Regions from separate parts of the Pseudomonas sp. NFACC46-3 genome, predicted to be linked through region 1. Evidence: predicted binding sites of a transcription regulator. Region 1 holds the regulator's gene; the other holds the start of a gene.
What was found. Region 1 encodes sigma-54, which starts transcription at its own class of promoters, with help from an activator protein. Its sites were predicted from a motif close to ANTGGCATNNANNTTGCTNT; they were not measured.

Region 1 (7,541 bases):
CCTTGGGCACGGCGTTGGGCGCTGTGCCGGTGCTGGTGATCCGCCGCATGCCCCAGGCCGTGAGTGATTCGTTACTCGGTTTCGGGGCTGGCGTGATGCTGGCCGCGACGGCGTTTTCGCTGATCGTGCCGGGCATTGCCGCAGCCGAACAGCTGGGGCTCACGCCTTGGGCGGCCAGTGGCCTGATCAGCTTCGGTATCCTGCTGGGGGCATTCGGGCTGTACCTGGTCGACCGTAAAGTGTCAGCCAGCCCTGCAAGGCTGGTAGAGGCGCCCGGACGTCCGATCATTGCCCCGCGGATCTGGCTGTTCGTGTTTGCCATCGTGGCCCACAACATTCCTGAGGGGATGGCCGTTGGCGTATCGGCGGGTGGCGGCATGCCCGATGCCGACAGCCTGGCGATGGGGATCGCCTTGCAGGATGTCCCTGAAGGGCTGGTGATCGCGCTGGTGCTGGCTGCGGCCGGGATGTCGCGGCTCAAGGCGTTCGTGATTGGCGCTGCGTCAGGGCTGGTCGAGCCAGTGTTTGCGCTGTTGTGCGCCTGGTTGGTGAGCCTGGCCGAGATGCTGCTGCCCCTGGGGCTGGCGCTGGCGGCCGGGGCGATGCTGCTGGTGGTGACTCACGAGGTCATTCCCGAATCGCGCCGCAATGGCCATGACAAGCTGGCGAGCCTCGGGTTGCTGGTGGGGTTTTGCCTGATGATGGTGATGGATACGGCGTTGGCGTGACAGGGAAAGTCTGTGGGACAGAGATCAATCTGTGTGGCAGGGGGACAATCTGTGGGGCAGGGATCAATCTGTGTGGCAGGGGGGACAATCTGTGGGGCAGGATCAATCTGTGGCGAGGGGATTTATCCCCGCTGGGCTGCGAAGCAGCCCCAAAACCTACTCTCGCGGTGGCCCTGGTTGATTGCATAGAGCTTTTTTTGGGGGGGGCGCTTCGCACCCCAGCGGGGATAAATCCCCTCACCACAGGGGGGTTATTCGCCTTCGTCGAAGTACCTGTTGATCAGGTCCACCAGGGCATCCATCGCTTCCTGCGCTCGATCGCCTTCAGTGTGCAGGTGGATCTTGGTGCCCTTGCCGGCGGCGAGCATCATCATCGCCATGATGCTTTTACCGTCGACCGCGGTCTCGGGTGTGCGACCCACCCTGATGGTGGTGTCCTTGAACTGGCCCGCGACTCCGACGAACTTGGCCGACGCTCGGGCATGCAAACCCAGCTTGTTGATGATTTCAATTTCCTGAGCAGGCATCGCGATGTGAATCCTTTAGCTGAGGTCGCGGTGGCGAACCTGGACGTTCTTCAGGGATTGTTGCAGGAGTTGACCCAGGCGTTCGGTCAGGTAGACGGAGCGGTGATGACCGCCAGTACAACCGATGGCGATCGTGACATAGGCGCGATTGCTCGCGGCAAAGCGGGGCAGCCATTTGAGCAGGTAGCTGGAGATGTCCTGGTACATTTCTTCGACATCCGGCTGGGCGGCCAGGTAGTCGATCACCGGTTGGTCGAGCCCGGACTGAGCGCGCAATTCCGGTTTCCAATAAGGATTGGGCAGGCAGCGCACATCGAACACCAGGTCGGCGTCTACGGGCATGCCACGCTTGAAACCAAACGACTCCACCAGGAACGCCGTGCCCGGCTCGGGTTGGTTGAGCAGGCGCAGCTTGATGGTGTCGCGCAACTGATACAGGTTCAGGTGCGTGGTGTTGACCTTCAGGTCTGCCAGGTCGGCGATCGGCCCCAGTAGCTGGCTTTCATCCTCGATGGCTTCGGCCAGCGAACGGTTGGCATTGCTCAGTGGGTGGCGTCGGCGGGTTTCGGAAAAACGCTTGAGCAGTGTCTCTTCATCGGCATCCAGGTACAGCACGTCGCATTGGATATGCCGGCTGCGCACTTCCTCGAGCAGTTCAGGAAAGCGCGACAGGTGGCTTGGCAGGTTACGTGCATCGATCGACACCGCCACCAGCGGCTGTGCCAACTCGGTGTGGATCAGGGCGCGCTCGGCCAGTTCCGGCAGCAGGCCGGCGGGCAGGTTGTCGATGCAATAGTAGCCGCTGTCCTCAAGCACGTTGAGGGCCGTGCTTTTACCGGAGCCGGAGCGGCCACTGACAATGATCATGCGCATGTTTAATGACCGTTCTGTTCGTCCACGACAACCTGATACAAGGCTTCGTTGCTCGGTGCGCTGCGCAGTTTTTCGCGCACTTCCTTGCGGTCCAGCATGCTGGCAATCTGGCGCAGCAGCTCGAGGTGCGCATCGGTCGCCGCTTCCGGTACCAGCAATACAAACAGCAGGTCGACCGGGGCGCCGTCGATGGCGTCGAAATCTATAGCAGTTTCAAGGTGCAACAGCGCGCTGATCGGCGCGCTACAACCCTTGAGGCGGCAATGGGGAATGGCGATGCCGTTGCCAAAACCGGTGGAACCGAGTTTTTCACGGGCAACGAGGGCCTCGAAGACGTCCTGCATTTCCAGATCCGGAACCTCGCGGTGGATCAGGTTGGCAATGTGTTCGAGGGCTTTCTTTTTACTGCCGCCCGGCGCGTTCACCTGGGAACGGCCGGGGGTCAGGATGGTTTCTAGTCGGATCATGGATTGGGGGGGTTAACGACCGGTTGCGCCCTGGAGGAGGCTCTGGGTCTTTTCCTTATGCTTTTTGAGTTGGCGATCCAGCTTGTCGGTCAGCAGGTCAATCGCGGCATACATGTCTGTGTGCTCTGCGTTGGCAACCACTTCTCCGCCGGGGATATGCAGCGTGGCTTCGATTTTCTGCAGCAGCTTCTCGACGTTCATCGTGACTTGCACGTTGGTGATCTTGTCGAAATGCCTCTCCAATCGGTCGAGTTTTTCGCCGATGTAGGTGCGCAGGGGTTCGGTCACTTCCAGTTGGTGTCCACTGATGTTGACTTGCATACAGCTTCTCCTTCGTTGCCAGTGCATAAAGCGGCAGGCAGAAATGCCTGCCACTGGAACGCTGTGGCGTGGCCTGTTACATCAACCGCTTGCGTTCGCTCGAAGGCGCGATCCCGAGGGATTCGCGGTATTTGGCGACGGTGCGGCGGGCCACCTGAATGCCTTGTGCCTCCAGTAAACCAGCGATCTTGCTGTCACTCAACGGCTTTTTCTGATTTTCCGCGGCCACCAGTTTTTTGATGATCGCGCGGATGGCCGTGGATGAGCATTCGCCGCCTTCGGAGGTGCTGACGTGGCTGGAGAAAAAGTATTTCAATTCATAGATACCCCGAGGGGTATGCATGAATTTCTGGGTGGTTACCCGGGAAATCGTCGACTCGTGCATGCCCACTGCCTCGGCAATGTCATGCAGGACCAACGGTTTCATCGCTTCATCGCCGTACTCCAGGAAGCCGCGCTGATGCTCGACGATCTGGGTGGCAACTTTCATCAGGGTTTCGTTGCGGCTTTGCAGGCTCTTGATGAACCAGCGCGCTTCCTGCAACTGGTTGCGCATGAAGGTGTTGTCGGCACTGGTGTCGGCACGCTTCACAAAGCCGGCGTACTGGGCGTTGACCCGCAGCTTGGGCACCGACTCCTGGTTGAGCTCCACCAGCCAGCGATCATTGTGCTTGCGCACGATCACGTCGGGGACTACATATTCGGGTTCGGTGGATTCGATCTGCGAGCCGGGGCGCGGGTTGAGGCTCTGCACCAGTTCGATGACCTGGCGCAGCTCATCTTCCTTGAGCTTCATGCGACGCATCAGTTGGCTGTAGTCGCGGCCGCCCAACAGGTCGATGTAATCGGTGACCAGCCGCTTGGCTTCGGCCAGCCACGGCGTCTTGGCGGACAACTGGCGCAGTTGCAGCAACAGGCACTCGCCCAGGTTGCGGGCGCCGATGCCGGCCGGTTCGAACTGCTGGATGCGATGAAGGACGGCTTCGATCTCGTCCAGCTCGATGTCGAGCTCGGGGTCGAAGGCTTCCAGGATTTCTTCGAGGGTCTCGTCCAGGTAGCCTTGGTTGTTGATGCAGTCGATCAGGGTCACGGCGATCAGGCGATCGGTGTCGGACATCGGCGCCAGGTTCAACTGCCACAGCAGGTGGCTTTGCAGGCTTTCGCCCGCAGAGGTGCGGGTGGTGAAGTCCCACTCGTCGTCATCGCTGCTTGGCAGGCTGCTGGCGCTGGTCTGGTAGACGTCTTCCCAGGCCGTGTCCACGGGCAGTTCGTTGGGGATGCGTTCGTTCCATTCGCCGTCCTCGAGGTTGTCCACCGTCGGGGCGGTTTCCTGGTAGGTCGGTTCCGGGATTTCGGTGTTGGTCTTCTGCTCGACGTTGTCGGCCAGCGGATCGGTGTTGTCGAAGTCGTCGCCTTCTTCCTGGCGTTCGAGCATCGGATTGGACTCCAGGGCCTCCTGGATTTCCTGCTGCAGGTCCAGGGTCGACAATTGGAGCAGGCGGATGGCCTGTTGCAGCTGCGGTGTCATCGTCAGCTGCTGGCCCATTCTCAAGACTAGCGATGGTTTCATGGCAGGGGCTTAACACCTTATTAGCCGGCGCACATGCGCCATCCACTACAGGGCGCCGAAGCGCCAAACTTAAGCAAATTATATGCCTGAAACTGAAGTGTTTGCCTAGAGCGTCGCCACAATAAAATTAAACGACGCTCGGACAATTCGCCAGACACTTGTGATTACAGGCGGAACTCATGGCCCAGATACACTTCCTTGACCAGCTCATTGGCCAGGATGGCTGCGGAGTCGCCTTCGGCGATCAGTTGGCCATCGTTGACAATGTAGGCGGTTTCACAGATATCCAGCGTCTCGCGCACGTTGTGGTCAGTGATCAGCACGCCGATCCCCTTGGCCTTGAGGTGATGGATGATCTGCTTGATATCACCTACCGAGATCGGGTCCACGCCAGCGAACGGTTCGTCGAGCAGGATGAACTTCGGTGCGGTGGCCAGGGCGCGGGCAATTTCCGCGCGACGCCGCTCACCGCCGGACAGGCTCATGCCCAGGTTGTCGCGAATATGGCTGATGTGGAATTCCTGCAGCAGGCTTTCCAGCTCCTGGCGACGGCCGGCCTTGTCGAGTTCCTTGCGGGTCTCGAGGATCGCCATGATGTTGTCGGCAACCGACAGTTTGCGGAAGATCGATGCTTCTTGCGGCAAATAGCCGATACCTGCCTTCGCCCGGCCGTGCATCGGCTGGTGGCTGACATCCACGTCGTCGATCAGTACGCGACCCTGATCGGCCTGGACCAGGCCGACGATCATGTAGAAGCAGGTGGTCTTGCCCGCGCCGTTGGGGCCGAGCAGGCCGACGATCTGGCCGCTGTCGATGGACAGGCTGACATCACGCACGACTTGACGGCTCTTGTAGCTCTTGGCCAGGTGCTGAGCTTTCAGAGTTGCCATTACTGGGCCTTCTGCTCGTCGGTTTTCTTTTTCGGTTGGATCACCATGTCGATCCGCGGACGCGACTCGGTCACCTTGCTGCCGGTGGCGCGACCGGCGCTGGCGAGTTTCTTGTTGGTGTCGTAGACGATTTTCTCGCCTTGGGTCACGTTGTTGTCCTTGTCAACGACCTTGGCGCGGTCGATCAGGACGACGCGATCCTGGGAGGCGTGGTACTGGATGGTTACCCCGTAACCCTGCACAGGCTTGGTATCGCCTGCGGTTTGCAACTGCTCGAAATAGGCCAGGTTGCCCACCGAGGTCACCACGTCGATGTCGCCGGACTGGGTGCGGGTGATGGTCACGGTATTGCCGGTGACCTTCATCGAGCCCTGGGTGATGATCACGTCGCCTTTATAGGTGGCGACGCCATTCTTGTCGTCGAGCTGGGCGTCGTCGGCCTGGATGCGGATAGGCTGGTTGCGGTCGTCGGGAAGAGCCCAGGCGCTCGCGCTTCCCAGTGCTGCTGCGCCCAGACTGAGCAAAATAGGGAGGGTTTTAGCGAGCTTCATACTGTCCTCTTACGTTCGATAGCAGGTGTATCCTGCTTTCCTTCAAATACGCTTTCATTCCCGTGCCGGTCGATACACCCCCGGCGCCGTCGATTCTAACGGGTTGCTCGGTCTGCGCATATTCTTGCTGTGGGAACACGGTCATGCGCGTGCTGGTGATGATGGTCGTACGGTTTTTCTCGTCGGTTCGGGCGATGCGCACCGAGTCGATCAGTTCCACTTCGGTGCCGCCGGAATTGACTTCGGCATGCTCGCTCTGCACATGCCACGGAAACTCGGTGCCGCGGAACATGTTCAGGTCGGGCTTGGTGACCAGCGTAATGTCAGTGGCCTTTACGTGGTCGACCTTGTCGGACGTCATCTCGTACTGCACTTTGCCGTCGGGCAGGTACTGCAGGGTATGCGTGTTGGTCGCGTACCAGTCGATCTTTTCCTCGATCTGGGCCGCAGGCCGGTCGAGAAACCGTTCGGGGCTGATGTTCCAGTAGCCCACCGCAGCAAAAATCGCCGCGATACAGCCGAACACCACGATGGTGCGAATCTTCTTGCTCAGCATAAATGGCTCACAGGTACGCGGCGTTGGCCGCTTCGAGGTGGCCCTGGGCGCGCAGGATCAGTTCACAGAATTCGCGGGCCGCACCTTCGCCGCCTCGCGCCGTGGTGACGCCGTGGGCGTGCTCGCGGACGAAGCTGGCCGCGTTGGCGACCGCCATGCCCAGGCCGACCCGGCGAATCACCGGCAGGTCTGGCAGGTCGTCACCGAGGTAGGCCACCTGTTCATAGCTTAGGTTGAGTTGACCCAGAAGCTCGTCCAGCACCACCAGTTTGTCTTCGCGCCCCTGGTAAAGGTGCGGGATGCCGAGGTTCTTCGCGCGCCGCTCGACCACTGGGGTCTTGCGGCCGCTGATGATAGCGGTCTGCACTCCGGCGGCCATCAACATCTTGATGCCTTGGCCGTCGAGGGTGTTGAACGTCTTGAACTCGCTGCCGTCTTCAAGGAAGTACAGGCGACCGTCGGTCAGCACGCCGTCCACATCGAAAACCGCCAGCTTGATGGCTTGGCCGCGTTGCAACAGGTCTGTGTTCATTTACATGACTCCCGCACGCAGCAAATCGTGCATGTTCAGGGCGCCCACCGGACGGTCTTCGTCGTCGACAACCACCAGGGCGCTGATCTTGTGGTCTTCCATGATCTTCAGGGCCTCGGCGGCGAGCATCTCGGCGCGGGCGGTCTTGCCGTGGGGCGTCATGACTTGCTCGATGGTCGCACTGTGAATGTCGATGGTGCGGTCCAGGGTGCGGCGCAGGTCGCCGTCGGTGAAGATCCCGGCGAGCTTGCCGTCGGTCTCCAGGACCACCGTCATGCCCAGCCCTTTGCGGGTCATTTCCATGAGGGCGTCCTTGAGCAGCGTGCCGCGCAGCACTTGTGGCAAATCCTGGCCAGCGTGCATCACGTTTTCGACTTTCAGCAGCAGGCGACGGCCGAGGGCGCCACCGGGATGGGAAAAGGCGAAATCTTCCGCGGTGAAGCCCCGGGCTTCCAGCAGCGCCACGGCCAGGGCGTCGCCCATGACCAGGGCCGCGGTGGTGGAGGAGGTCGGTGCCAGGTTCAGC
Region 2 (7,541 bases), on a different contig from region 1:
CCATGTGGGAACGGGGCATGACTTTTTCCGAGCGGTCCGACGATTCGGTCTGGAACAGCCGCATGCCACCGATGCGTAGCAGGGGCAGGATCGCCACAGCCATGCCGATGAAGCCGATACCGCCGAGCCAGTGCAGCAGCGAGCGCCACATCAGGATGCCCGGGGACATGGTGTCCAGGCCGCTCAGGACGGTGGCGCCGGTGGCGGTGATGCCCGACATGCTTTCGAAAAACGAGTCGGTATAGCTGATCTTCTGGGTCAGCAGGAACGGCAGCGCGGCAAAGATACACACCACCAGCCAACTGCTGACAGTCAGCAAGTACATGTCGCGCGGGCGCAGGTGGATGTGTTCCGGGCGCCCGGGAAGCACCAGGGCCAGGCCGGCGAGGAAGGTGATCATGCTCGACCAGAGGAACGACGGCAGGTCGGCGGTGCGCTCGAAGACCATCAGGGTGGCCATGGGCACGACCATGAAGATCGCCAGGGTGATCAGGAAGATGCCGATGATGAAACCAATGATCCGCAGGGTCGGCAACGCCATGAAGTCCGCTCAGGCTGGAAAAGGAAGGGCGCCATTCTACCCGCGACAAGCGCCCTGTAAACCGGCACCCGGCGCCGAGTGGGCAACTGGCCGCGGAATTTGCGCTGACGAACTCGCCGCACAGCCACTAGAATAGCTGGACATTTTTTCAGGAGGTGGCCGATGCAGGCTCTCGACGCTTTGCTCAACCGTGTTTCCGTCCCGCGCCTGGTGGACCCGGCCCCCACTGCGGAGCAGCGCGAGCTCATGTTTGCCGCGGCCATGCGGGCGCCGGATCACGGCCAGTTGCGGCCATGGCGTTTTCTGACGGTCGAAGGGCAGGCGCGGCATCGCATGGGCGAACTGCTGGCCGAAGCTGCGCGGTTCAATGACCCGCTGGTACCGGAAAGCGTCGTGGAAAAGGCCCTCAACGGCCCATTGCGCGCGCCCCTGGTCGTGGTGGTGGTCGCCCGTCTGCAGGACCATTTCAAAATCCCCAAATCCGAGCAACTGTTGGCGGCCGGCTGCGCGGCCCATGGCATCTTGTTGGCGGCGTATGCCCAGGGGGTTGGCGGTGTGTGGCGTACCGGTGAACTGGCGTACTCGCCGCATGTGGCCAGGGGGCTTGGCCTTGAGGACGGGGAAGAGGTGATCGGTTTCCTCTACCTGGGCACGCCGCAGAAAGAAGCGCGCACGGCACCGCAGGAAGATGTCGGGCAGTTTGTCCGGGAGTGGACGGGCCAGTAACGTCTCAAGGGCGGCGGATGACTTGGGGGGATCCACTGTGGCGAGGGAGCTTGCTCCCGCTGGGCGGCGAAGCAGCCCTGAAACCTGGCACCTAGGAGTGTCAGGCGGCCTCTAACCAGGCTTTTGGGGCGGCTTCGCCGCCCAGCGGGAGCAAGCTCCCTCGCCACAGGGAAAGTGCCTGGCCTTGGGTTACTTGCACGCGTCGGCAATCGCCTCGGCCAGCAGGTCCAGGCGCGTGGCGTCGATGCCGGCCACGTTGGCCCGGCCAGTGCCGACCATGTAGACACTGTGGTGCTCGCGCAGGTGCTTGACCTGTTCCGGCGTCAGGCCGGTGTAGGAAAACATCCCGCGTTGCACGCCGATATGGGCGAAGCGCTCGCGCAAGCCATGGGGTTCGAGGGCCTCCAGCAAACCGCTGCGCAATTGCGCGATGCGCAGGCGCATGGCCTGGACTTCATCGGCCCACAGGCTTTTGAGTTCCGGGTTGCCGAGAATGGTCGCCACCACGGCCGCTCCATGATCCGGCGGTGTCGACCACAGGTTGCGGGCGATGTTTGCCAGTTGGCTGCGGATGTCCACCAGCTTCTCGGCATCCCGGGCACAGACGATCAACGCACCGGTACGATCGCGGTACAGGCCGAAGTTCTTCGAGCAGGAACTGGTGACCAGCACTTCCGGCAGGGCTTGGGCAAACAGCCGGACCGCCCAGGCGTCCTGTTCCAATCCATCGCCGAAGCCCTGGTAGGCGAAATCGATCAGCGGCAGCAGGTCGCGGTCGCGCACCACCTCCAACACCTGACGCCATTGCTCATGGGACAGGTCGAACCCGGTGGGGTTGTGGCAGCAGGCGTGCAGCAGCACGACATCGCCTTTGGGGGCCTGGTTCAAGGTCGCCAGCATCGCCTCGAAATCCAGGCGGTTATCGGCGCCCACGTAAGGGTAGTGACCGACCTTGACCCCGGCCGCGGCGAAGATGGTCTCGTGGATCGGCCAGGTCGGGTTGCTCAGCCACACGCCACGGCCCGGCAGGCATTGAGCGATGAAGTCGGCACTCAGGCGCAGCGCACCGGTACCGCCCGGTGTCTGGGTGGCGCCGGCACGTTTTGCGCTGATCAGCGGAGAGTCGGCACCCAGTACGAGCTCGTTGATCAATTGGCCGAATGCAGCGTCGCCATGGCCGCCGATGTAGGTCTTGGTGGTCTGGCGATCCACTAGCCGTTGTTCAGCCTGTTTCACTGACTGAAGAATCGGCGTCAGGCCCTGGGCATCCTTGTAGACGCCCACGCCCAGGTCGAACTTGCTCGGGTTGGCGTCCGCCCCGTAGGCCTCCATCAGGCCCAGGATCGGGTCGCCGGGGACTCGGCCGATGGCGTCGAAATGCATTACTTGCGGCCCTCGGCGGTCTTGGCCACGTCATCGGTGCGGGCGGCCATGATGAAGTCGTTGCGGTGCAGGCCCTTGATGGAGTGGCTCCACCAGGTCACGGTGACTTTGCCCCATTCGGTGAGCAGGCCTGGGTGGTGGCCTTCGGCCTCGGAGATCTCGCCGACGGCATTGGTGAACGCCAGGGCGTGCTTGAAGTTCTTGAACAGGAAAACTTTTTCCAGTTGCATCACGCCGTCGCGCACTTCGATGTTCCAGTCGGGGATCTGCTTGATCAGCACCGGCAGTTCTTCGTCGCTGACTTGCGGGGCATCGGCGCGGCAGGCTTCACAATGGGCTTGGTTCAGAGTGTTCATGGTGTGTTCCTGGATCGAATATTTGGAAAACGTCGATGCATCCACGCTAAAGCAAAGCAGCGTTGTGCAACAGACTCAATTGGGATTAAAAGAGGCGGTTCACGCCGCTTTTGGTGGGAATTTCGGGGCATGCAAGCCCAGCTCCCGACCGCGCTTGACCATGCCCATGATGTCTTCGTGAGCCAGGTCGAACAGACGCTTGAGTTCGGGCAGCACGAAATACACCGGTTGCAGGATGTCGATGCGATACGGCGTGCGCATGGCTTCCAGCGGATCGAAGGCCTGGTGTTCCGGTTCGTCCGACAGGCAGTACACGGTTTCCTTGGGCGAAGACAGGATGCCGCCGCCGTAGATGCGCCGGCCCTGCGGGGTCTGCACCAGGCCGAACTCGATGGTCATCCAGTACAGGCGCGCCAGGTAGACGCGTTCTTCCTTGGAGGCCTGTAGGCCGAGTTTGCCGTAGGTGTGGGTAAATTCCGCGAACCAAGGGTTGGTCAGCAATGGGCAGTGGCCGAAGATCTCGTGAAAAATGTCCGGCTCTTGCAGGTAATCCAGCTCTTCTCGGGTACGAATGAAGGTCGCCACAGGAAACTGTTTGCTGGCGAGCAATTCGAAAAAGGTCTGGAAGGGGATCAACGCTGGCACCCGGGCGACTTGCCAGCCCGTGGTCTCGCCCAGCACCTTGTTGATTTCGTCCAGTTGCGGGATACGGTCGTGGGGCAGGCCCAGCTTGTCGATGCCATCCAGGTACTCCTGGCACGCACGGCCTTCGATGACTTTCAACTGGCGGGTGATCAGCGTGTTCCACACCGCGTGTTCTTCGGCGGTGTAGTGGATAAAACCTTGCGCATCGGGCTCGCGGGCCACGTACTGCGTCTGCTTCATGCTGCTCTCCTGCTGATTTCCCTCGTGGGGAAGGCTGTTTGTTTTTATGTCCAGCGATGCATTAGAGATAACCCGAAGCAGGAGCGCGTGCAGCCGAAGAAAACAGGTGGGTAGGGACAAGTGCGTGTCATTTTGTAAAGTTTTCGTTACGTATGAGGTCGAGCCGCGGCCATGTCGAGATTTTTGGCTGGGAAATGGTCTACAGCTGTCACATAATCTTGACAACTATTTGTGTGCCTAGACAAAAAACCAACATAAAACCCGTGGCGAGGGAGCTTGCTCCCGCTGGACTGCGCGGCAGTCCCAAAAACAGGGCCGCTTCGCAGCCCAGCGGGAGCAAGCTCCCTCGCCACAGGGTGTGTGTCGGGCTTGAATGGGGCACCACTCTCTCATCCACATCCGGGCCTTTTCATGCGCATCAAAGTCCATTGCCAGAATCGCATCGGCATCCTGCGGGACATTCTCAACCTATTGGTGGAATACGGTATCAACGTCGCCCGAGGCGAGGTCGGTGGCGAGCATGGCAACGCGATCTACCTGCACTGCCCAAACCTGATCAACATCCAGTTCCAGGCGCTGCGTCCGAAATTCGAAGGCATCGCCGGGGTGTTTGGCGTCAAGCGCGTAGGACTGATGCCCAGTGAGCGTCGGCACATGGAACTCAACGCCTTGCTCGGCGCTTTGGAATTCCCGGTGCTGTCTATCGACATGGGTGGCTCCATCGTTGCGGCCAACCGGGCGGCGGCGCAGTTGCTCGGGGTGCGAGTGGACGAGGTGCCGGGCATTCCCCTGTCCCGCTATGCCGAGGATTTCGACTTGCCGGAACTGGTGCGGGCTAACCAGTCGCGCATCAACGGCCTGCGGGTCAAGGTCAAGGGCGATGTGTTCCTGGCCGACATCGCGCCACTGCAATCGGAGCACGACGACAGCGAAGCCATGGCCGGTGCGGTGCTGACGCTGCATCGGGCCGACCGCGTGGGCGAGCGGATCTATAACGTGCGCAAGCAGGAACTGCGCGGCTTCGACAGTATTTTCCAGAGTTCGAAAGTGATGGCGGCGGTGGTCCGCGAGGCCCGGCGCATGGCCCCGCTGGACGCGCCGCTATTGATAGAAGGCGAAACCGGCACTGGCAAGGAGCTGCTGGCCCGCGCCTGTCACCTGGCGAGCCCGCGCGGGCAATCGCCATTGATGGCGCTCAACTGTGCCGGGCTGCCGGAGTCCATGGCCGAGACCGAACTATTCGGCTACGGGCCGGGGGCCTTCGAAGGCGCCCGGGCCGAAGGCAAGCTCGGCCTGCTGGAGCTGACCGCCGGGGGGACGCTGTTCCTCGACGGGGTCGGGGAAATGAGCCCGCGCCTGCAAGTGAAACTGCTGCGCTTTCTGCAGGACGGTTGCTTCCGGCGTGTCGGCAGCGATGAAGAGGTGTACCTGGACGTCAGGGTGATCTGCGCCACCCAGGTCGATTTGTCCGAACTCTGCGCCCGGGGCGAATTCCGTCAGGATCTGTACCACCGCTTGAACGTGCTGTCCTTGCACATCCCACCGCTGCGCGAATGCCTCGATGGCCTGGCGCCGCTGGTGGAGCATTTTCTTGACCAGGCCAGCCGCCAGATCGGTTGTCCGCTGCCCAAGCTGGCCCCGGCGGCGATGGAGCGTCTGAGTCACTACCACTGGCCGGGCAACGTCCGGCAGTTGGAAAACGTGCTGTTCCAGGCCGTTTCCCTGTGCGATGGCGGCACGGTGAAGGCCGAGCATATCCGCTTGCCGGACTACGGCGTGCGCCAACCCCTTGGCGATTTTTCCCTGGAGGGGGGGCTGGACGAGATCGTTGGGCGTTTCGAGAAAGCGGTGCTGGAGCGCTTGTACTCCGAACACCCGAGCAGCCGGCAACTGGGCAAGCGGCTGGGGGTTTCCCATACGACCATTGCCAATAAATTGCGCGAATATGAAGTCGGCAAAGAACCCAGTGCGTAATCAATTGTGGCGAGGGGATTTATCCCCGCCGGGCTGCGTAGCAGCCCCAAAGCAGTCAACCTGACACACTTTAGTTGTCTGTTTTTAGGGGCGCTTCGCACCCCAGCGGGGATAAATCCCCTCGCCACAAGAATGTGGAGCAGTTGCCGCAGGGGTATACCTTTGCCTTGCAGCGGCATGACACCGCCGGTTTTTCGTCTTCGATCCATTCCAAAATTCCCTTCCAGAACCCACAAGTCCTTTGTTTACCGGGGCTCGTGGCGCCAGAAAAAAGTTGGTCTGCAAATTGCTTAAGGCTGTGCAACACAGCAGTGGGCGGCAAACGTCCGGCATGCAGAGGAACGACAGTGGACAAGTACCTTTATGTGGCAATGACCGGCGCCAGCCAGAACGCACTGGCGCAGCGGGCCCATGCCAACAACCTGGCGAACATCTCCACCAATGGTTTTCAGAAAGACCTGGAGCAGGCGCGCTCGATGCCGGTGTTTGGCGACAGCTTTCCGGCGCGGGCCTTTGCCATGTCCGAACGGCCTGCCACTGACTTCACCCCGGGCGCACTGGTGGAAACCGGTCGTGACCTCGACGTCGCGGTGAGCGGGCCGGGTTGGATGGCCGTGCAGAACCCCGACGGCGGTGAAAGCTACGTGCGCACCGGCAGCCTCAATGTCGACGCCCTGGGCGTGCTGCGGGCTGGCAACGGCATGCCGGTGATGGGCAACGGCGGGCCGATCGCCGTGCCGCCAGAGCAGAAAATCGAAATTGGCCAGGACGGCACCATCAGCATTCGCGCCATGGGCGAAGGCCCGCGGGTGATGGCTGAAGTGGACCGCATCAAGCTGGTCAACCCGGACCTCAAGAACATGACCAAGGGCCTGGACGGTTCGATCCGGACCAAGGACGGCCAGCCGGCGCCCATCGATGCCAACGTGCAGTTGGTGTCGGGTTTCCAGGAGGCGAGCAACGTCAACGCCGTGGATGAAATGACTTCGGTGCTGGCCTTGGCCAAGCAGTTCGAGCTCCACGTCAAGATGATGAACACCGCCAAAGAAGGCGATGAAGCCATGGCTCGGGTCTTGCAGATCTAATCATTAATTACAGCGCTGCGCCGAAAAACAGGCGTACGAGGAGAATCGAATGCTTCCGGCTCTATGGGTTGCCAAAACAGGTCTGTCCGCCCAGGACACCAACCTTTCCACTATTTCCAACAACCTGGCGAACGTCTCGACCACGGGTTTCAAACGTGACCGCGCCGAGTTCCAGGACCTGCTGTATCAGGTAAAACGCCAGCCTGGCGCCCAATCGACCCAGGACAGCGAATTGCCGTCGGGCCTGCAAGTGGGTACCGGTGTGCGCATTGTCGGCACCCAGAAAAACTTCAACGCCGGCAGCCTGCAGACCACCGAGCAGCCGCTGGACATGGCCATTGACGGTCGCGGTTTCTTCCAGATCCTGCAACCGGACGGCACCACGTCCTACACCCGTGACGGTACGTTCCACCTCGACTCCAATGGCCAGATCGTCAACGCCAGCGGTTTCGCCCTGGAGCCGGCGATCGTCATTCCGAACGATGCCCAGACCTTTACCGTGGGCCGTGACGGCACCGTGTCCATCACCGTGGCAGGCAACCCGGCCGCCCAGGTGATTGGCAACCTGCAGACCGCCGACTTCATCAACCC

Region 2: the regulator sigma-54 is predicted to act here: its motif matches at 6,139-6,158, upstream of BM300_RS06900 (flagellar basal body rod protein FlgF).

What each region holds. Positions count from the first base shown of each region.
Region 1 covers NZ_FOTH01000031.1:32,820-40,360, reverse strand. Annotated here, with positions in the region: gene BM300_RS24315 (ZIP family metal transporter) at 1-728, shown strand, start outside; gene BM300_RS24310 (HPr family phosphocarrier protein) at 980-1,255, opposite strand; gene rapZ (RNase adapter RapZ) at 1,271-2,128, opposite strand; gene ptsN (PTS IIA-like nitrogen regulatory protein PtsN) at 2,131-2,595, opposite strand; gene hpf (ribosome hibernation-promoting factor, HPF/YfiA family) at 2,608-2,916, opposite strand; gene BM300_RS24290 (RNA polymerase factor sigma-54) at 2,993-4,486, opposite strand; gene lptB (LPS export ABC transporter ATP-binding protein) at 4,651-5,376, opposite strand; gene lptA (lipopolysaccharide transport periplasmic protein LptA) at 5,376-5,927, opposite strand; gene lptC (LPS export ABC transporter periplasmic protein LptC) at 5,914-6,483, opposite strand; gene BM300_RS24270 (KdsC family phosphatase) at 6,491-7,015, opposite strand; gene BM300_RS24265 (KpsF/GutQ family sugar-phosphate isomerase) at 7,016-7,541, opposite strand, start outside.
Region 2 covers NZ_FOTH01000004.1:11,951-19,491, reverse strand. Annotated here, with positions in the region: gene BM300_RS06930 (TrkH family potassium uptake protein) at 1-541, opposite strand, end outside; gene BM300_RS06925 (NAD(P)H nitroreductase) at 704-1,267, shown strand; gene BM300_RS06920 (amino acid aminotransferase) at 1,457-2,650, opposite strand; gene BM300_RS06915 (4a-hydroxytetrahydrobiopterin dehydratase) at 2,650-3,006, opposite strand; gene phhA (phenylalanine 4-monooxygenase) at 3,106-3,891, opposite strand; gene BM300_RS06905 (sigma-54-dependent transcriptional regulator) at 4,303-5,865, shown strand; gene BM300_RS06900 (flagellar basal body rod protein FlgF) at 6,213-6,950, shown strand; gene flgG (flagellar basal-body rod protein FlgG) at 7,000-7,541, shown strand, end outside.